Regions from separate parts of the Erwinia sp. 2186 genome, predicted to be linked through region 3. Evidence: predicted binding sites of a transcription regulator. Region 3 holds the regulator's gene; each other region holds the start of a gene.

Region 1 (5,175 bases), 1.1 Mb from region 3:
TTCACCACCGCGGATCCGTTTGCCGGTCCGGCGGATCGTGAGCTGCTGGCCTTCGATGCGCCGGATCTCGATCTGTTCCATCCGACCGATCTCGATCCGGATCGGGCGATCGAAATGGCGGCCCGCGCAGAGCAGGCCGCGCTGAAGGCCGACAAGCGCATCACCAACACCGAAGGCGGCAGCTTTAACAGCCATATCGGCATGAAGGTGTTCGGTAACAGCCACGGCATGATCCAGGGATACTCCTCCAGCCGCCACTCGATCTCCAGCAGCGTGATTGCCGAAGCCAATGGCGATATGGAACGCGATTATGCCTATACCATTGGCCGGGCGATTGAAGATCTGAAATCCCCGGAGTGGGTCGGTGAAGAGTGCGCCCGTCGCACCCTGTCCCGTCTTTCTCCGCGCAAGCTGTCCACCATGAAAGCACCGGTGCTGTTTGCCGCGGAAGTGGCCACCGGCCTGTTTGGTCACCTTGTGGGGGCCATCAGCGGCGGCAGCGTCTACCGCAAATCCACCTTCCTGCTCGATTCGATGGGCCAGCAGATCCTGCCGGAGTGGCTGACCATTCAGGAACAGCCGCATCTGCTGAAAGGGCTGGCCTCGACGCCGTTCGACAGCGAAGGCGTGCGCACCCAGCAGCGTGACATCGTCAAAGATGGCGTGCTGCAAACCTGGCTGTTAACCAGCTACTCGGCGCGCAAGCTGGGGCTGCAAAGCACCGGTCACGCTGGCGGCATCCATAACTGGCGCATCGCCGGTCAGGGCGACAGCTTCGATCAGCTGCTGAAGAAAATGGGTACCGGCCTGGTGGTCACCGAGCTGATGGGGCAGGGCGTGAGCGGCATGACCGGCGATTATTCTCGCGGGGCGGCTGGCTTCTGGGTTGAAAACGGCGAGATTCAGTATCCGGTCAGCGAAGTGACCATCGCGGGCAACCTCAAAGACATGTGGATGAACATGGTCACCGTCGGCAGCGATATTGAGCTGCGCAGTAACATTCAGTGTGGATCGGTGCTGCTGCCCGAAATGAAAATCGCCGGGCAGTAATTTCGTCATTTTTGCGTATTATTATGGGGTGGCCTTTTGGTCACCCTTTTTTGTCGTGCTTTTCAAATAAAAATTGTCTTACTTCTCATATAAAAAGAAGGAATTGAGCAATGCGTAGAGCCTTGTTAGCCGTGATGACCGCCTCCCTGTTGTTCTCCAGCGTGTCGGCGATGGCCAGCCTGGAAGACGATATGGACACCCTGAATGCGGGTTTACATACCGTCAGTAAAACCGACGATGTCGGTGAGTTTAAAAAAGCCCTGACCAGCATGCGCGGTGCGGCGGAAGATGCCAAAACGCAAACCCCGGATAAGCTGAAAGGCAAACCCGCGGACAGTGCCGAAATCAAAGATTACCACGCGGGCCTCGACACGCTGATTGGTCAGATTGACAGCAGCATGAAGCTGGCCGACGCGGGCGATCTGGCCGGTGCGAAAGCGGAAGCGAAGAAATTCACCGCAACCCGTAATGAGAACCACAAAAAGTTTCGTTAATTTCCCGGGCTCTCAGGAGCCCATTTATTTACGCTGTGACGCCACGCCTGTAAATAACGCCTTTTATCCTGCCGACATTCTCCCGCTCCGCGCCAATTTCCTGTTGAACGATGGCTGAAATATCCCTGAGATAAGTTTTTCCTATATCACTGACCTCTTCAGACGCATTTTTCGCTGCAAAAAATTCCCGTCAATGCATTGGCTTAGCGAATACCAGCCCTGTTCTGTGACTTTCCTCTCATTTCCTCCTCTTTTATGCATGAATTAACGATTCTGTGGCACAAGCCACACCGCTCGGTGCTATTTCCACTTCGAAGTGGAAAAAGTCGGTCTACACAGTTGCCTGCCGGAGGACTAATTTGTTTGTAACGCGAATAAACCCCGTTTCAGGCCAGAGTCCGAGCGGAACATGAGGAGCAGAGAGTGAATAATGGAGCGGTATCCGTGAGCACGACCGACGACGATCAGGCTATTCAGGCGCTGGCAGGCAAAGTGATGGCGCAGATTGCCGACCTCTTTGCGGCAAAAGCTATCGTCCCTAACGCTGTTCAGCAGCAGATGCTGGCGTCGCATGTTAAGGCCATGGCGCTGCGCTCACTGACCGGCGAGCCGCTGCCTGAAGTGGAAGAGGAGCTGTTTGAAGATATCTCCCCGGAATCCATGGCTCTGGCGCAACAGGTGGTCGATCTGTTTGGCAATTTGCCAAAAGAAGAGGCCTGGCTGCTCTCCGTCCACTTTGAAGTGGCGAAAGAAAACGACTAATCCCGCAGGGCCTGCCAGCCAGGTCCGGTAAAAATTCAACATTGAGGAATTCACCATGTCACAAGTCATCGTAGTAATCGGCGATCGTTTAGGTAAAGGCCAGAAAGTGGCGGCAGGCGTTGAGAAAGCGGGCGGGAAAGCCGTGGTTGTGCCTGGCGTGGCGGCAGATATGAAGCTGGGCGACGTGATGAAAGCGGAAGGCGCCTCTTTCGGCATCTCCTTCTGCGGCAGCGGCGGCGCGGGTGCGATCACCGCACAGAACAAATATGGCTACAAGGCGAAGCACGGTATGCGTTCCGTCGACGAAGGCGTTACCGCCATCAACGAAGGTGCCACCGTACTGGGCTTCGGCTTTATGGACAAAGAAGAGTTGGGCGAGCGTCTGGTTCAGGCGTGGAACAAGAAGCACGGTAGCTGATCGATGAAGGAACAATTCACTACCACGGTGAACGTCAGCGGCAAAGGCGACAGCAAAGAGCGCGCCTTTGCCGATGCGCTAAGCCGGGTTCAGAACACCGTGCTGAAATCGACCAACAAGGTTCTGCTGCGGATTGAACCAGAGGATGTGAAGGTGGTTCAGGCCCGGGAGAGTGTCAGGCAGGAGAAGTTTTTGTTCTTCTTTCTGGCAAGACAACGGCGGAGTTACAGCGTCGAGCTGGATATTACCGTCAACGTAACGGTGATCGACACTGACAAAGTCAGTTTCGTTTCGCAATAAAGCACTGCCTGTAAGGGCAGCAATAACCTGATTTAAAAACGTTGGCGAAAGCCTGAAAGGAAGACTGATGTTTTTAATTATTCTCTTTAAGTCACTTATTATCGGCGGTCTTGTCGGTGTGGGCGTTGGCGCCGGAGCGGCGCGCATGTTCCACGCGCCAACAACGCAGGGGATGGGGGCATTTCGTACACTGGGTGAACTGAATTCCTGTGAAGGCGATCCTGCTTCTCACTTCTCCTTTGGCCTGGGCTTCTTCTTCAACGCCTGGGCATCGTCGGTTGCAGCCGGTTCTTTCACCCAGGACGTTGACCACCGCATCATCCCACACTGGGGCGCGGCGGCACTGATGGTGAAAAACCGCAACGTGGCAGAAACCCTGCACGATCCGAAAAAAATGGCGATTGCCTGCGGCATCATCGGCATGATCGTCGTGGCCTTCCTCAACTCTACCGCCTCAGCGGTGCCGGCCGCGCTGCAGGTGACCGCAGTGAAAGTGCTGGTGCCTGCGGCTAACCTGCTGGTGAACACCGTGATGCCGGTGATCTTCTGGCTGGCGGCGATCGATGCCGGCAAAAAATCGGGCTTCTGGGCCACCATCTTCGGCGGCCTGGCGCAGCTGATCATGGGTAACGCCGTCCCTGGCCTGGTGCTGGGTATCCTGATCGGTAAAGGCGTCGAAGAAGCCGGCTGGAACAAAGTCACCAAGGTGATGATGGCGGCGATTGTGCTGCTGTTCGTGCTGAGCGGCTTCTTCCGCGGCTTCGATATGAAAGTGCTGCAGTCCTTCCAACTGGGCGTCCCAGGCTGGCTGGATATGATCCACAACTCCCTGAGCGGCAAATAAGAGGAACGGTCAATGGAAGAGTCAAAAAGCGGTTTCTGGTATGCCGACTGGTCTTTCCCGATTTTCGTCGGGTTGCTGTCAGCCGGGGTGTTTGCGGGAACGCACATGTACTACACCTATGGCCTGGGCGCGTTTAACGAAGTGGCCTTCGTTTCAATGCTGCGTTCCGGCATGGAAACCGGCGTGTATGGCGCGGTAGCGGCCTTCGGTGCCAGCTTCCTGTTTGCCCGCATCATTGAAGGTTCGCTGGTCGGGATCCTCGATATCGGCGGTGCCATTCAGACCGGCGTCGGCCTCGGCGTGCCGGCGCTGCTGCTGGGTGCCGGGATCGTCTATCCGGTCGCCAACTTTGCCGCCTCGCTGGTGACAGGCCTGGTGATTGGCGTGGCGATTGGCTACCTGATTATCCTCGCGCGTAAGTTCACCATCAACAACAGCGACTCCACTTACGGTGCCGACGTGATGATGGGCGCGGGTAACTCCTCAGGTCGTTTCCTTGGGCCGCTGATCATCCTGTCGGCAATGACCGCATCGATTCCAATCGGTCTGGGTTCGCTGGTCGGCGCACTGTTGTTCTATCTCTGGAACAAACCGATTACCGGTGGCGCGATCCTCGGCGCCATGCTGCTGGGTGCGATTTTCCCGGTCGCGCTCTGATGTAACGGCGGTTTACCCATCTCGGGTAAACCGCTTAATCGGATGTCATCCCATCCGGTGCAAGAAGGAGTTTGTTATGTATGACCTGATTATTCGCCGTGCACGCCTTGCCGATGGCAGCGTGACGGATATCGCCCTGCAGGACGGCAAAATCGCCGCGCTGGGGGAGGTGACGGGCACGGCCACTGCCGAGCGCGATCTGGCCGGACGTTACTGGCTGAGCGCAGGCTGGATTGATTCCCACGTTCACTGCTACCCGAAATCCCCGATTTATCATGACGAAGCGGACCGCATTGGCGTTGATACCGGCGTCACCACCGTCGTTGATGCCGGCAGCACCGGCGCTGACGATGTCGACGAATTTTACCGCCTGACCCGCAGCGCCAGTACCCAGGTGTATGCCTTGCTGAACATTGCCCGCACCGGCATTGTGACGCAAAACGAACTGGCCGATATGACCCAGATTGATAAGGTTGGCGTGCGCGATGCGGTGCAGCGTTTACCGGCCTTCATCATCGGTATTAAGGCGCGTATGAGCAGCAGCGTGGTCGGTGCCAACGGCATCAAGCCCTTGCTCCGCGCCAAAGAGATCCAGCATGAGATTGGCGATCTGCCGCTGATGGTGCACATCGGCAACAATCCGCCCGATC
Region 2 (5,175 bases), 1.4 Mb from region 3:
GTTGACTGGCTGCCGGTCAGGTTAGTGGGCGTGGCGTATGCGCTGCTGGGCCATGGCGAGCGCGCGCTGCCCGCCTGGTTTGCTTCCCTTGGCGACCGCCACACTTCGCAATATCAGGTGCTGACGCGGCTGGCCCAGTTCTCTCTGGCGCGCGATCCGCACACCGATAAGGTCGAAACCCCTCGCGTCGCCGTAGCGCTGGCGAAGAAGGTTTCGTGGGTGATGGTGGTGGTGGTCGCGCTGTTAACCATTTACGGCACGCTGGTCTGACGACGAATCTGCGGGAGGCGTGCCAAAGTCCGGCATCCCCTGCGCATTCCAGCCAAAGGTTTTGATCCGCGTATGACGATTAGGGTCATACAGCGGATCGCCCTCAATTTCGGTGTAATTCCGCGCATGATAGACCAGCACATCCTCTCCCTTCTCTGAAACCGTAAAGCTGTTATGACCGGGCCCAAACTGGCGGTGCTGCGTATTGGTAGTAAAGACCGGTTGCGCCGATTTATGCCAGTTAGCACTGTCCAGCGGATCCGCATCTGCTTCAATCCACAGTAAGCCCATGCAGTAGTTTTCGTCGGTTGCGCTGGCGGAATAGCTGACAAACAGACGATTGCCATGGCGGATTGCGGCGGGGCCTTCGTTGACGCTAAACCCCCGGCATTCCCAGTCAAATTCGGGCCGGCTGATCATCACCGGCTCACCTTTTATCGCCCACGGCGTGGCAAGCTCCGCCAGATAGAGGTTGGAGTTACCGGCGATGGCCGGATCTTTCTGCGCCCACAAATACCAGTTCTTCCCCTGATGCACAAAGTGCGTGGCATCCAGCGCAAAGCTGTCGATCGGAGTGACAATCTGCCCGCATTCACGCCACGTGCCGGTGAGGGGATTATCGTCCGTACAGGCCAGCGCAAACATTCGGTGCTGGAACAGGCCGTCTTTGATCGCCTGGGTGGGCGCCGCGGCAAAGTAGATGACCCAGATACCGTCGATTCTGTGCAGTTCGGGTGCCCAGATCAGCTCGCTCATTTCGCCGCTGTCTGGTTTTCGCCAAACCACAACCGGCGAGGCCTCAGCCAGTGCGGCCAGCGTTTTTGCCTGACGGATTTCCAGCCGGTCATATTCCGGGACTGAGGCGATAAAGTAGTAGCTGCCGCGATCGAACAGGATAAAAGGATCGGCGCGCTGCTCGATTAACGGGTTTTGCCAGAGTGAGGAAGTCATTATGTATTCACCGGTTTGGTTGGGGATTTACTGTCGTGATAGTCGTTCAATTCCTGGAAATTCTGCCGACGCTTCTCCAGGTCCTGCTGGATTTGCAGCATCATCGGACGATCCACTTTCAGTAGGCGAACCACGCCGGCGGTGATCAGATAGCCCACGCCAGGGATCACGGTAAACAGCAGCATAATGCCGTTGATGGCACTCGGTGCCTGCGCTTTGGCGCCAGCGTCGTAGCCATAATAAGAGAGCAGGAAGCCCACCATGGCACCGGCGACCGCAAGTCCCACTTTCAGGAAGAACAGATTGCCGGAGAAGCTGATGCCGGTAATGCGTTTCCCGGTTTTCCATTCACCGTAGTCATCCACGTCGGCCATCAGCGACCAGTGCAGCGGCGAAGGGATCTGATGCAGGATATTCAGCACAAAGTACATCACTACCACCAGCACGGTAGCGTGAGGATCGAGGAAGTAGAAGCCGCTGGAGAAAATCGCCAGCACGATGTTGGTCCAGAAAAATACCTTCAGTTTGCACCAGCGGTCGGTCATCACCTTCGCCAGCGTACTGCCAATCATCATGCCAATGACGCCCAGGCTGATAAACAGCGTGGCGAAGTGCGTTGACTGGCCCATCACCCAGGTGACGTAGTACATGGTGGCCGCCATACGGATAAAGCCGGGGCAGACGTTGCAGAAGGTCAGCAAAAGGATGCGAACCCACTGGTCGTTTTTCCACACGGCCTTCAGGTCAGATTTCAGATCGTCATTGCTGGGCACCGCCGGGTGGATACGTTCGCGCACCGTGGCGAAACAGAACAGGAACATGCACAGGCCAATCAGCGCCAGCACGCTCATCGCCATTTGGTAACCGCGGGCTTTGTTTTCTCCGCCAAACCACTCCGCCATCGGCAGCAGGGAAAGGGACAGGATCAGGGTGGCGATACCGACCATCACAAAGCGGTAAGACTGGCAGGAGACGCGTTCGCTCGGGTCATTGGTGATCACGCCGCCCAGCGAGCAATAGGGAATATTGATCGCCGTATAGGTCAGCGACATCAGGAAGTAGGTGACAAAGGCATAGATAACCTTGCTGTTATAGGTCCATTCTGGCGTGGTAAACATCAGCACGCTGAACAGCACATAGGGCAGGGAAATCCACAGCAGCCAGGGCCGGAAGCGGCCATATTTGCTCTGCGTTCTGTCGGCAATCGCGCCCATGATTGGGTCGGTCACCGCATCGATAACCCGTACCGACAGCAGCAGCACGCCGACCAGCGCGGGCGCCAGACCAAACACGTCTGTGTAGAAATAATTAAGGAACAGCATGATGGCGCCGCCGATCATATTGCAGCCCGCATCGCCCATGCCGTAGCCAATCTTCTCTTTAATCGAAAGTGCAGTGCCCTTCATGGATTTTTCCCTTACTGGAATCATGAAGTGCAGTATTAATGGCTTAGGGGTGATTTGCGCTGGTGGAAAGCGTCGCAGAGATGGACAAAATCCCTGTCGGCGAGAAAGTGTGAGGTGGATAACATTTATGCTTTCAGGCGAGGAAGCCGACGATGAACAGTAAGCAGAACTGGTGAACGAGCGGAAGTAAAAGAAGAGGGCACGGGCGTGCCCTCTTGCTGTCAGGCTTTCTGAGACCGCGACTTGAGCATATAGCCCACGCCCAGAATGGCAATCCACACCGGGATCAACCAGACGGAGATCGCCATGCCTGGCGTCATCGCCATAATCACCAGAATACCGGCCAGGAACAGCAGGCAGAGATAGTTACCCACGGGATACAGCAGCGCCTTAAAGCGGGTGACCACGCCCTGCTGATCTTTCTTACGGCGGAACTTCAGGTGCGCCAGGCTGATCATCGCCCAGTTAATCACCAGCGCCGACACCACCAGAGCCATCAGCAGACCGAAGGCCTCACCCGGCATCAGATAGTTGATCAGTACGCAGAAGGCGGTGGCGGCAGCAGAAACCGCGATGGCCATTACCGGCACGCCGCGTGAATCGACCTTCAGCAGCGCTTTCGGGCCGTTGCCCTGTTGCGCCAGGCCAAACAGCATACGGCTGTTGCAGTAAACGCAGCTGTTATATACCGACAGCGCCGCCGTCAGGATCACCACGTTCAGCGCATTCGCCACCAGGCTGTCGCCCAGCTCGTGGAAAATCATCACGAACGGGCTGGCTCCGCCAATCACTTTGGTCCACGGATACAGCGACAGCAGCACGGTCAGTGAGCCGATATAGAAGATCAGGATGCGGTACAGTACCTGGTTGGTCGCTTTCGGGATGCTTTGCTCTGGGTTATCCGCTTCTGCCGCGGTGATGCCAACCAGCTCAAGGCCACCGAAGGAGAACATGATCACCGCCATCGCCATCACCAGACCGGAAATGCCGTTCGGGAAGAAACCGCCACGATCCCACAGGTTGGAGACGCGCGCTTCAGGTCCGGCATGGCCACCGAACAGTAACCAGCAGCCGAACACAATCATCGCCACGACCGCAGCCACTTTAATGATCGAGAACCAGAACTCCATCTCACCGTACACTTTTACGTTGGTCAGGTTGATGGCATTGATCACCACGAAGAACACGGCGGCAGACACCCAGGTCGGAATATCCGGATACCAGTACTGGATGTATTTGCCGACGGCGGTCAGTTCCGCCATCGCCACCAGCACATACAGGATCCAGTAGTTCCAGCCAGAGGCGAAACCGGCAAAATTGCCCCAGTACTTGTAGGCAAAGTGGCTGAAGGAACCGGCTACCGGCTCTTCGACCACCATTTCACCCAGCTGGCGCATAATCAGGAAGGCAATAAAGCCGCCGATCGCGTAGCCCAGCAGCACCGACGGGCCCGCCATGCGGATGGTATCGGCAATGCCGAGAAACAGGCCGGTACCCACGGCACCGCCCAACGCGATCAGCTGAATATGGCGGTTTTTCAATCCCCGCTTCAGCGTTTCGCCCTGTGTTTGTTCCATATAAACCTCATGATGTCGTTATTATTTTCAACAAAAGACGCGTCTTTGTCAGTCAGTTGTCACAGGTAACGTATTGAAAAATTTACAGTGCCAGAGACACTAAAAAGAGGCTCATGCTACCTTCGCGACAAGAATAGTGATAAGCGGGGGCTATTGCACTCGCTTTCGCTTTTTGTGCGGGAGAATGCCTAAAAATTCATCGCTTAATCACAATTCATGTTTCTGTCACAAACCCGACCAAAAGACGAATAACGTTGCCTTATGGCAGGTGGATTTTTACCCACTAAACGCTTGCCTTGTTTCAGAAAAGTTAAAAAATTTAACATTTGAAACACCCCGCTTTTCCACCCCATTTTCGGGACTCTTCCTCTATGGGAAAACGAGACGTGGGTCCTGTTTCAGTGGGTTGCCATATGGACATAAGGTGAATACTTTGTTAGTTTACGGGCACCTTTTTGCAATTGGTATTACCAATTAACTTCGGCAAATGGCAGAAGAAGGGATGATGGCCTACAGTAAAATCCGCCAACCAAAGCTATCCGATGCTATCGAGCAACAGCTCGAGTCCCTGATTATGGAAGGGACCCTGCGTCCGGGTGAAAAGCTGCTCCCGGAACGTGAGCTCGCAAAACAGTTTGATGTCTCCCGTCCTTCTCTGCGTGAAGCTATCCAACGTCTGGAAGCGAAAGGTTTACTGCTGCGTCGTCAGGGCGGTGGCACCTTTGTGCAAACCAGCCTGTGGCAAAGCCTGAGCGACCCGCTTGTTGAACTGCTGGCTGACCACCCGGAATCCCAGTTTGACCTGCTGGAAACGCGCCATGCACTGGAAGGGATCGCCGCGTATTACGCCGCGCTCCGGGGCACGGACGATGATTTTGAACGTATTCGCCACTGCCATGTGCAGATCCAGACCGCACAAGACAGCGGGGATCTGGACGCAGAAGCGGATGCGGTGATGCAGTATCAGATCG
Region 3 (5,175 bases):
CAGCAGGCACAAACGCTGATGCTGATTGGTCACGACCGGGGCACCAGCGCGATCGGCAGCGTGCTGGCAGAAACCATCAAAGTGATGATGGGACAGATGGCGTAACGGCGTTGCCGCGAAGACAACGCCCGTGGATCTTTAGCGCTGGAAAGGAGGTTGATAAGCCTGCACTTCCTCAATCAGCCGGATCAGGGCCTCAGCCGCCCGATCGGTTTCAATCTTACCGCGTTCAGCATCTGCCGCCGCCGCATTGCCGGTGGTGCCGGACGGATGCAGATCTTCCGCCATCCAGCCAAAGCCGACGCCGCCTTCCGGGGTCAGAATACCGCCCGTTTCCGCCAGCGCCACCGAGGCGGAAACAAAGTTCTGCGCATAGTCCATCTGCACCAAATCCGGGTGCAGATGCAGCATCACGCTGGTTTCGGATTCCCCGCCGTGAATGCCGTGCTGTAACTCCTCCGCGCTAAACAGGTCGGAAGAATCAATGGTGCGGAACCAGCTGGCGCCGACCGCAAACAGGTCGAGTTCGATGCGCAGCTGGCGACAGACGATTTCCATCAGCTGCGGTTGCCCACCATGGGAATTCCAGAAAATCAGTTTACGGATCCCGGCACGCCAGGCGCTTTTCGCCACCTCAAACCAGACTTTACCCAACACCTCATAAGGAAGGGTTAAGGTGCCGGGAAAATTGAGGTGCTCATCGGATTTCCCCACCGGCAGCGCCGGGAGGATCAGTACCGGCAAATCCGCCGGCATTAACTCGACCGCGCGCGCAATAATGCCCGCGTTGATGGCGGCATCCACCCGGACCGGCAGGTGCGGACCATGCTGCTCGACGGCGCCAATCGGCAGCACCGCGATCACTTTATCCATGTCCAGCTCACTGAATTCTCGGGTGGAAAGATCCCACCACCAGCGTGACGACGGCATATTCATCTGGCACCTTCTCCTGCATCATTTTTGTCAGTCTGCGGATATTCGTGGCCGAATTGAAGCAGCAAAAATGCGGCGCAGCGTTGCTTTTTTGGCATCAGAGAGTGGCAAAGATGACACCCGTGCGCGAAACATGGTACCAATGCGTGATCGATGTGACTTTACTCAGGGAGGTATGCGCATGTCAGCCAAACATCCGGTTATTGCCGTCACCGGCTCCAGCGGGGCGGGAACCACCACCACCAGCCTGGCCTTCAGAAAAATTTTCCAGCAGCTGAATCTGCATGCCGCCGAAGTCGAAGGCGACAGCTTTCACCGTTATACCCGTCCTGAAATGGATATGGCGATCCGTAAAGCGCGCGATATGGGCCGCCATATCAGCTATTTCGGCCCGGAAGCCAATGACTTCGCCCTGCTCGAACAGACCTTCGCGGAATATGGCCGGTCAGGCAGCGGCAAATCCCGCAAATATCTGCACACCTATGATGAAGCGGTCCCCTGGAATCAGGTTCCGGGAACCTTTACGCCGTGGCAACCCCTGCCGGAACCGACCGACGTGCTGTTTTATGAAGGGCTGCATGGCGGCGTGGTGACGCCGCAGAACAATGTCTCGCAGCAGGTTGATTTGCTGGTTGGCGTGGTACCGATCGTGAACCTGGAGTGGATCCAGAAACTGGTGCGCGATACCAGCGAACGCGGCCACTCACGCGAAGCGGTGATGGATTCGGTGGTGCGATCCATGGAGGATTACATCAACTTTATTACGCCGCAGTTCTCCCGCACGCACATTAACTTCCAGCGTGTGCCGACGGTGGATACCTCTAACCCGTTCGCGGCGCGCGGTATCCCGTCGCTGGATGAAAGCTTTGTGGTGATCCATTTCCAGGCGCTGGAAGATATCGACTTCCCGTATTTGCTGTCGATGCTGCAGGGATCCTTTATCTCGCACATTAATACGCTGGTGGTGCCGGGCGGCAAGATGGGGCTGGCGATGGAGCTGATTATGGGGCCGCTGGTGAAGCGTCTGATCCAGGGTAAGAAAATAGAGTAAGCCCCGCGGGCACGGGGCTTAGGGCTTTGATGGGATGACTTACGCCGGTAACTCAATCACTTCATAGCTGTGGGTGATTTCCACGCCCTTGCCCAGCATCAGTGCCACCGAGCAATATTTCTCCGCGGAGAGATCGACGGCACGCGACACCGCTTTATCGCCTAAGGCCACGCCGGTGACGATAAAGTGCAGATTGATGTGGGTGAACAGGCGCGGGGCCTCTTCACGGCGTTCGGAGCTGAGCTTCACTTCGCAATCCTTTACGTCGTGGCGGCCCTTCTGCAGAATGGAAACCACGTCGATTGCGCTGCATCCGCCCGCGGCCATCAACACCATCTCCATCGGGCTCGGGGCTTTATCGCCCGCATTTCCGTCCATCAGAACCTGATGCCCGGATGAGGATTCTCCCAAAAACGTTAACCCTTCAACCCACTTGACTCGAGCCTGCATAACAATTTCCTCTAATTCATTCAGTTATCGCCAGATTACGCTTTAGGCAGAAAAACGGCAATGCGGCAATTTTCGCACTATGCTGAAGCGAGACAACACAAGACACTCGTTGAAAGCTGTGCTACAAACAAAGCTGTAATATTTTCGTCAGTACTCTACAGGCACGACGAAACGAATCGCATAACGAGCCAGGCTTTTAACAGAGGCCCGAATAAATTTCCTGATGGGAAACGCTTGACTATTTCAACGCCTGGCAGGGAACTCTGCCCCTGTATTTAGGCACGATTACAACAGAGGATAACAGCGAATGGTTCTCGGCAAACCGCAAACAGACCCGACACTTGAATGGTTCCTGTCTCATTGCCATATTCATAAGTATCCATCCAAGAGCACGCTGATTCATCAGGGTGAAAAGGCAGAAACCCTCTACTATATCGTCAAAGGTTCAGTAGCGGTGCTTATCAAGGATGAAGAAGGCAAAGAGATGATCCTGTCTTACCTCAATCAGGGCGACTTTATTGGCGAGCTTGGCCTGTTTGAAGAAGGTCAGGAGCGTAGCGCGTGGGTACGCGCGAAGACAGCCTGTGAAGTGGCTGAAATCTCTTACAAAAAATTCCGTCAGCTGATCCAGGTTAACCCTGACATTCTGATGCGCCTGTCTGCACAGATGGCGAATCGCTTGCAGGTCACTTCTGAGAAAGTGGGCAATTTAGCTTTCCTCGATGTGACGGGTCGCATCGCGCAGACCTTGCTGAACCTGGCAAAACAACCGGACGCCATGACGCACCCGGATGGGATGCAGATCAAGATCACCCGCCAGGAAATTGGGCAAATCGTTGGCTGTTCTCGTGAAACAGTGGGACGCATTTTGAAGATGCTGGAAGATCAGAACCTGATCTCGGCACACGGTAAAACTATCGTTGTCTACGGCACTCGCTAATCGGCTCTGATCCACGGCGCAACACCTGGTGTTGCGCCTTTTTATTTGGTGTGGAGTGATGTGGCGTCGACTGATTTATCACCCGGAGATCAACTACGCATTGCGCCAGACGCTGGTGCTCTGTTTACCGGTAGCGATGGGATGGCTACTGGGCGACTTGCAAAAAGGGTTGCTGTTTTCCTTAGTCCCTGCCTGTTGCAACCTCGCTGGCCTTGATACTCCTCATAAGCGCTTTTTCAAACGCCTGATCGTTGGCGGAAGCCTGTTCGCCTTCAGCAGTTTCCTGATCCAGTATCTTGCCGGTCACCACGTTCCCCTGCCCGTGATCCTGTTTTCGATGGCGATGCTGCTGGGCGTCACCGGTGAAATCAGCCCGCTGCATGGCCGCCTGCTGCCCGGCTCGCTGATAGCCGCAATCTTCACCCTTAGCCTGGCAGGACGCATGCCGGTGTGGGAACCGCCGATGCTCTACGTGCTCGGCACCATCTGGTACGGCGTGTTCAACTGGGTCTGGTTCTGGCTGTGGAAAGAGCAGCCGCTGCGGGAAACCTTAAGCCTGCTCTATCGCGAGCTGGCGGGTTACTGCGAAGCGAAATACACCCTGCTGACCAAACTCACCGATCCGGAGAAAGCCCTGCCTCCGCTGCTGGCGCGCCAGCAAAAAGCGGTCGACCTGATCACCACCTGCTATCAGCAGATGCATATGCTGTCAGCCACCAACAACAATCACCACAAGCGGCTGACCCGCGCGTTTCAAATCGCGCTGGATTTGCAGGAGCACATCTCCGTCAGCCTGCATCAGCCGGAAGAAGTACAAAAGCTGGTGGAGCAAAGCCATGCCGAAGCGGTGATCCGCTGGAACGCGCAGACCATCGCTGCCAGGCTGCGTGAACTGGCCGACGATATCCTCTACCACAAGCTGCCCGAGCGCTTCACCATGGATAAGCAGCTTCAGGCGCTGGAGAAGATCTCACGGCAGAATCCGGATAACCCGGTGGGCACCTTCTGCTATTACCACTTCAGCCGCATTGGTCGGGTGCTGCGTACCCAGCGTCCCCTTTATCAGCGCGATTTGATGGCTGACCGGCAGCGCCGACTGCCGCTGCTGCCGGCCATCAGAAGCTATTTGTCGCTGAAATCGGCCGCCTTGCGCACCGCCGCCCGCTTCGCGGTGATGCTCACCTTTGCCAGTTCGCTGGCGCTGTTCTTTAATCTGCCCAAACCCTACTGGATCCTGATGACGGTCATGTTTGTCAGCCAGAACGGTTACAGCGCAACCCGCGTCCGCATCCAGCACCGTGCGCTGGGCACGCTGGCCGGGCTGGTGATTGCCGCGGTGACCTTGCGCCTGCAGGCACCCGAATCCATCGTGCTGCTGGTGATGTTAGCCATCACCCTTATCAGCTACCTGTTTATCCGTAAATTCTACGGCTTTGCGATGATTGGCTTTACGGTCACCGCCGTGTATTCGTTGCAGCTGCTCTCGCTTAACGGCGCAGACTTCCTGCTGCCGCGTTTACTGGATACGCTGATGGGTTGCCTGATTGCCTTCGGCGGTACCATCTGGTTGTGGCCGCAATGGCAAAGCGGGTTGCTGCGGCAGAATGCGCATGACGCGCTGGAAACCTATCAGGATGCGCTGCGGTTATTGCTGGGGAATGAACAGGACCCGGTAAAGCTGGCCTATCAGCGTATCCGCGTTAATCAGGCGCACAACGCCCTGTTCAACTCGCTCAATCAGTCGATGCAGGAGCCAGGCTTTGATCCCAGCTATCTGGCGGATATGAAACTGTGGGTGACG
Region 4 (5,175 bases), 1.2 Mb from region 3:
TCGTTAACCAGCGGTGAGCAGTCGGCTAAGGCACGGCTGGCGGCCATCAGCATGCTGTCGGTGACGCGGGTAGCGCCGGACGCAATCACCCCAAGGCCAATGCCAGGGAAGATATACGAGTTATTGCACTGGGCGATAGGGTAGGTTTTCTCTTTCCACATCACCGGAGAGAATGGGCTACCGGTTGCCACCAGCGCGGCACCATCGGTCCAGGCCATAATGTCCTGCGGCGTGGCTTCAACCCGTGACGTCGGGTTGGACAGCGGCATGACGATAGGGCGCGGGCAGTGCTTATGCATCTCGCGGATAATCTCTTCGCTGAACAGACCCGGCTGGCCGGAAACACCGATCAGGATATCCGGCTGGGCGTGACGCACCACATCCAGCAGCGAAATGGCGTCGGAGCTGGCATGCCAGTCCGCCAGGTTTTCGCTTTTCTGCACCAGCTTGCTCTGGAAGTTCAGCAGGTTAGGCAATTTGTCGGTCAGCAGACCGAAGCGGTCCACCATAAACACGCGGGCGCGGGCTTCCTCATCGCTCAGGCCTTCGGACTTCATCTGCGCGATAATTTGCTCGGCGATGCCGCAACCGGCAGAGCCTGCACCAAGGAATACCACTTTCTGCTGGCTCATGGTGCTGCCCGCCGCACGGCTGGCGGCAATCAGCGTACCCAGCGTAACGGCGGCGGTGCCCTGAATATCATCATTGAAGCAGCAAACTTCGTCACGGTAGCGTTCGAGGATCGGCATCGCATTTTTCTGTGCGAAGTCTTCAAACTGCAGCACCACGTTCGGCCAGCGGCTCTTCACCGCCTGAATGAACTCGTGGACGAAGTTATCGTACTCTTCGCCGGTGATGCGCGGATGACGCCAGCCCATATACAGCGGGTCATTCAGCAATTGCTGGTTGTTGGTGCCGACGTCCAGCACGATTGGCAAGGTGTACGCCGGGCTGATACCGCCACAGGCGGTGTACAGCGAGAGCTTACCAATGGGAATGCCCATGCCGCCGATGCCCTGGTCGCCCAGGCCGAGAATGCGTTCGCCGTCGGTAACGACGATCACTTTGACATTCTGCTTGGTGGCGTTTTGCAGCATATCTTCGATGTTGCCGCGGTTCGGATAGGAGATAAACACGCCACGGGCACGACGATAGATTTCGGAGAAGTGTTCACAGGCCGCGCCGACGGTGGGGGTGTAAATAATCGGCATCATCTCTTCAAGATGGTTGTCCAGCAGACGGTAGAAGAGAGTTTCGTTGGTGTCCTGAATATTGCGCAGATAAACGTGTTTGTCGTTATCGTTTTTGAAGTCCTGAAACTGCTTCCAGGCACGCTTAGCTTGCTCTTCGATGGTTTCCACCGTTTCAGGCAGCAGGCCGCGCAGGTTAAATTCATTTCGCTCTTCTACAGAGAAGGCGCTTCCCTTATTCAACAACGGGAATTCCAGCAAAATAGGGCCGGCATAAGGAATATACAGCGGTCGTTTACTTTCGTATTCGAGTTCCATGCAATCAATACTCATTCGGATCGGGATGTTGTGGGCCAATCCTAAAATAATTAGTCTGAAAGTACAGCTTTTGTTAACGGGTTATAACAAAAGGAACGGTTTTTATTCAATTTTTGCGAAAGCTGAACAGGATGCAGCGTAACGCTGCATCCTGGCGTTGAAGGGATCAGTCCAGCGGAACGGTGGTCAGATTGGCGCAGCCCAGCGCGTGCAACGTCGCCTGAGTCGCCTGGCGCTGAATGACCCTGGCATCTGGCGCTTCTGCCAGCACCGCGCGCTGAATGCTCAGCACATCATGGCCGGCAAGGCTGAGCAGGTTGAGGGCGGCTTGTAACGGCGGCAGGCTGGGGTTGAAGGCGGCATTTTCCGCGTAGCTGCCGGCGAAGATCGCGCCGTCTGCGGATTGCAGCGCCACGCCGCTCCAGGCCTGGGTATAAGGCGCATGACTGCGGTTGGCGGCCTGCAGCGCGGCTTGCGTCAGCGCATCGCCTTTGATGCTCAGCTGGTGGTCTACGTCATCCAGCAGCAGCGTTTTGATCTCCAGATCGCGCGGGCCGAAGGCATCGGGCAGATAGTCTCCCAGCGTGGCCGGTGCGCGGCCCGGAAGATGAATGTTCAGCGCGGTGCCGCTGTTTAGCTCATTCATAAACTGGCGGCAGTGACCGCAAGGCGTGTAATTGACGGTGATGGCTTCCAGCGACGCTTCGCCGCGCATCCAGGCGTGGGTGACCGCACTTTGTTCGGCATGCACGGTTTGCTGCATGGTCGCGCCAACAAACTCCATATTGGCACCGAAATAGAGGTGTCCGCTTTTGCCTCTTGCCAGCGCGCCAACATTAAAGTGGGAGAGGGGCGCCACGGCGCAGGCGGCAGCCAGCGGCAGCAGAGCAAAAGCCAGCTCACGATCGTCCAGGCCTGATGCGGATTTAACGTCAGCTACCTGCGCTGGCGTCAGGAATGCCTGAAAGTCAGCAGCGGAAAGGATCGGCAGCAGGGCGGTTTGCAGGGCTGTCGGCAGCGTGGCAAACGCGGCTTGAAAACGTGGGTGCATTATCGGGCCTCTTTAACTGGTTCGGCCGCTAAGTGTAGCGGGCAGTTGCTGAGTTATATGTGATTGATATCACGCAAGCAATGCAATTTATGAAAGCGAATTACAAAATGCGCGACGCATCGCAAATTTTAACCCCAAAGGTGCATCAGCAACGGGAACAGAAAAGGCGCCAGCAGCGAGGTAATAATCCCGCAGATTACCAGCGCCAGCGAGCTGTAAGCCCCTTCCTGATAATCCAGCTCCGCACAGCGCGCGGTGCCCAGCGCATGGGAGGCGTTGCCAATCGCCAGCCCGCGCGAAGGCTTGCCGGTAATCTTCAGCAGGTTCAGCAGCATATGACCAAATACCGCTCCCAGCACGCCGGCGATCAGCACACAGATCGCGCTGATCGCCGGAATGCCGCCTAAGGTGCCAGATACGGCCATCGCGATCGGCGTGGTGACCGACTTCGGCATAATGGTGGCGGCAATCTGCGGCGTGGCACCCATCCACAGCGCAATCGCCGTCCCGGAGACCATCGCCGTCATGCTGCCCATAAAGCAGACGCCAATAATCGACTTCCAGCGCGCGCGGATCTGATGCATCTGCTCATACAGCGGAATGGCTAACGCCACGACAGAAGGCTGAAGAAGATGGTTAAGCACCGAGCTACCCTGGAAATAGCGCGCATAGGGCATCTGAATCAGTAACAGCAGCGGGATGATCACCGCCATTGATACCAGCAGCGGATTGACCAGCGAGATTTTTACCTTTGCCGCCACGCGACGTGCGGCAAAAAACACCATCACCGTCAGCGGCAGTGACCACCAGATATCACTCATCGCCGGCTCCTGGTTTGATCAGCGGACGGCTGTGTAACCGGTGTGACACCAGTCCGACGGTCAGCAGCACGATAAAGGTACTCAGCACGCAGGAGACCACGATCGGGCCAAACTGCGCGCTCAGAATATCGGTGTAGCTCATGATGCCGACGCTGATTGGCACAAACAGCAGGCCCATATAGCGGATCAACAGAGTGCTGCCGGGTTTCACCCAGTCCACCGGCAGGATCTGCAACGCCAGCAGACCAAACAGGATCAGCATACCAATAATGCTGCCGGGGATCGTCACGGGCAGCAGGCCAGCCAGGGCTGTTCCGGCATAGAGACAGAGGTAAATGATGACAAAGGCGCGAAGGTATTGCCAACCAAGGGACAGGGCGGTACGCATGATAAGCTCCTGGTTTTAAGAACGTTAATCATACGATGAAATGCTAAAACGTGCTATCGGTCACACTGGGCAGAAGAGACAAACAAAAAAGGGGCGAACCTGAATTCGCCCCTTAAACATCTTAACGCAACGGGAAGTTATTTAACCTGCATACCCGGCTGAGCGCCGCTGTCGGCACCGAGGATAAACAGATCTTTGCCGCCAGGGCCGGCAGACAGCACCATGCCTTCTGACACGCCGAAACGCATTTTGCGCGGTGCCAGGTTGGCCACCACCACCGTTAAACGACCTTCCAGCACCGATGGGTCTGGATAGGCGGCGCGGATACCGGAGAAGATCTGGCGCGTTTCGTCGCCACCCATATCCAGCACCAGACGCAGCAGCTTGTCAGAACCCTCCACCAGCTCAGCGGTTTTGATCAACGCCACGCGCATATCCACTTTGGCAAAGTCATCAAAGCTGATGGTGTCGCCAACGCCGGCATCGGCTGAAGCAGCTGCTACCGTAGGTTTTGCCTCGCCGGATTTTTTCGCTTTGCTGTCTGCAACCGCAGGCGCATTGGCCACCGCAGCATCTTCTTTCGAGGCTTCAATCAGCGCGTTGACTTTGTCCATTTCAATGCGGCTGTACAGCGCTTTGAAGGCCGAGATTGTATGGTCCAGCAGCGGCTGCTGAATGCCATCCCAGCTCATTTCCACATTGAGGAAGGCTTCGGTGCGTTCGGTCAGTGATGGCAGCACCGGTTTCAACCAGGTCATCAGTACGCGGAACATGTTGATGCCCATCGAGCAGATCGCCTGCAGATCGGCATCGCGGCCTTCCTGCTTGGCGACAACCCACGGTGCCTGCTCGTCGACGTAGCGGTTTGCCACATCGGCCAGCGCCATGATTTCGCGCACGGCACGACCGAACTCGCGGCTGTTCCAGGCTTCGCCAATGCTGGCGGAGGCATCGGTGAAGGTTTTGTACAGCTCAGGATCGGCCAGCTCCGCGGAGAGTTTGCCGTCGAAACGCTTATTGATGAAACCGGCGTTACGGGAAGCCAGGTTCACCACTTTGTTAACGATATCGGCGTTCACGCGCTGCACGAAATCTTCCAGGTTCAGGTCGATATCGTCAATGCGCGAAGAGAGCTTCGCCGCGTAGTAGTAACGCAGGCTGTCTGCATCCAGGTGCTGCAGCCAGGTGCTGGCTTTAATAAAGGTGCCGCGAGATTTTGACATCTTCGCGCCGTTTACCGTCACATAACCGTGTACAAACAGGTTGGTCGGCTTACGGAAGTTGCTGCCTTCCAGCATCGCTGGCCAGAACAGGCTGTGGAAATAGACGATGTCTTTACCGATAAAGTGGTAAAGCTCGGCATCGGAATCTTTCTTCCAGAAGGCATCAAAATCGATGTCGCCGCGC

What was found. Region 3 encodes CRP, which controls carbon source genes, mostly activating them, when cyclic AMP is high. Its sites were predicted from a motif close to ATGTGANNNNNNTCACAT; they were not measured.
Region 1: the regulator CRP is predicted to act here: its motif matches at 1,769-1,786, upstream of ACXKZG_RS19940 (glycine dehydrogenase).
Region 2: the regulator CRP is predicted to act here: its motif matches at 2,735-2,752, upstream of ACXKZG_RS18525 (glycoside-pentoside-hexuronide (GPH):cation symporter).
Region 4: the regulator CRP is predicted to act here: its motif matches at 2,617-2,634, upstream of cdd (cytidine deaminase).

The regions. Positions count from the first base shown of each region.
Region 1 is NZ_CM173824.1:4,260,291-4,265,465, reverse strand. It holds gene pmbA (metalloprotease PmbA) at 1-1,050, shown strand, start outside; gene cybC (cytochrome b562) at 1,161-1,544, shown strand; gene ACXKZG_RS19940 (glycine dehydrogenase) at 2,040-2,306, shown strand; gene ACXKZG_RS19935 (SFCGS family glycine-rich protein) at 2,362-2,724, shown strand; gene ACXKZG_RS19930 (DUF4312 family protein) at 2,728-3,024, shown strand; gene ACXKZG_RS19925 (DUF4311 domain-containing protein) at 3,092-3,868, shown strand; gene ACXKZG_RS19920 (DUF4310 family protein) at 3,881-4,525, shown strand; gene ACXKZG_RS19915 (amidohydrolase/deacetylase family metallohydrolase) at 4,602-5,175, shown strand, end outside.
Region 2 is NZ_CM173824.1:3,949,457-3,954,631, reverse strand. It holds gene ampE (beta-lactamase regulator AmpE) at 1-270, shown strand, start outside; gene ACXKZG_RS18530 (glycoside hydrolase family 43 protein) at 244-1,221, opposite strand; gene ACXKZG_RS18525 (glycoside-pentoside-hexuronide (GPH):cation symporter) at 1,221-2,627, opposite strand; gene aroP (aromatic amino acid transporter AroP) at 2,849-4,204, opposite strand; gene pdhR (pyruvate dehydrogenase complex transcriptional repressor PdhR) at 4,710-5,175, shown strand, end outside.
Region 3 is NZ_CM173824.1:424,210-429,384, reverse strand. It holds gene ACXKZG_RS01920 (LysR family transcriptional regulator) at 1-105, shown strand, start outside; gene ACXKZG_RS01915 (creatininase family protein) at 139-936, opposite strand; gene ACXKZG_RS01910 (phosphoribulokinase) at 1,115-1,984, shown strand; gene ACXKZG_RS01905 (OsmC family protein) at 2,024-2,434, opposite strand; gene crp (cAMP-activated global transcriptional regulator CRP) at 2,742-3,374, shown strand; gene ACXKZG_RS01895 (YccS/YhfK family putative transporter) at 3,433-5,175, shown strand, end outside.
Region 4 is NZ_CM173824.1:1,641,113-1,646,287, forward strand. It holds gene ACXKZG_RS07460 (NAD-dependent malic enzyme) at 1-1,508, opposite strand, end outside; gene cdd (cytidine deaminase) at 1,675-2,559, opposite strand; gene ACXKZG_RS07470 (CidB/LrgB family autolysis modulator) at 2,688-3,380, opposite strand; gene ACXKZG_RS07475 (CidA/LrgA family protein) at 3,373-3,768, opposite strand; gene metG (methionine--tRNA ligase) at 3,906-5,175, opposite strand, start outside.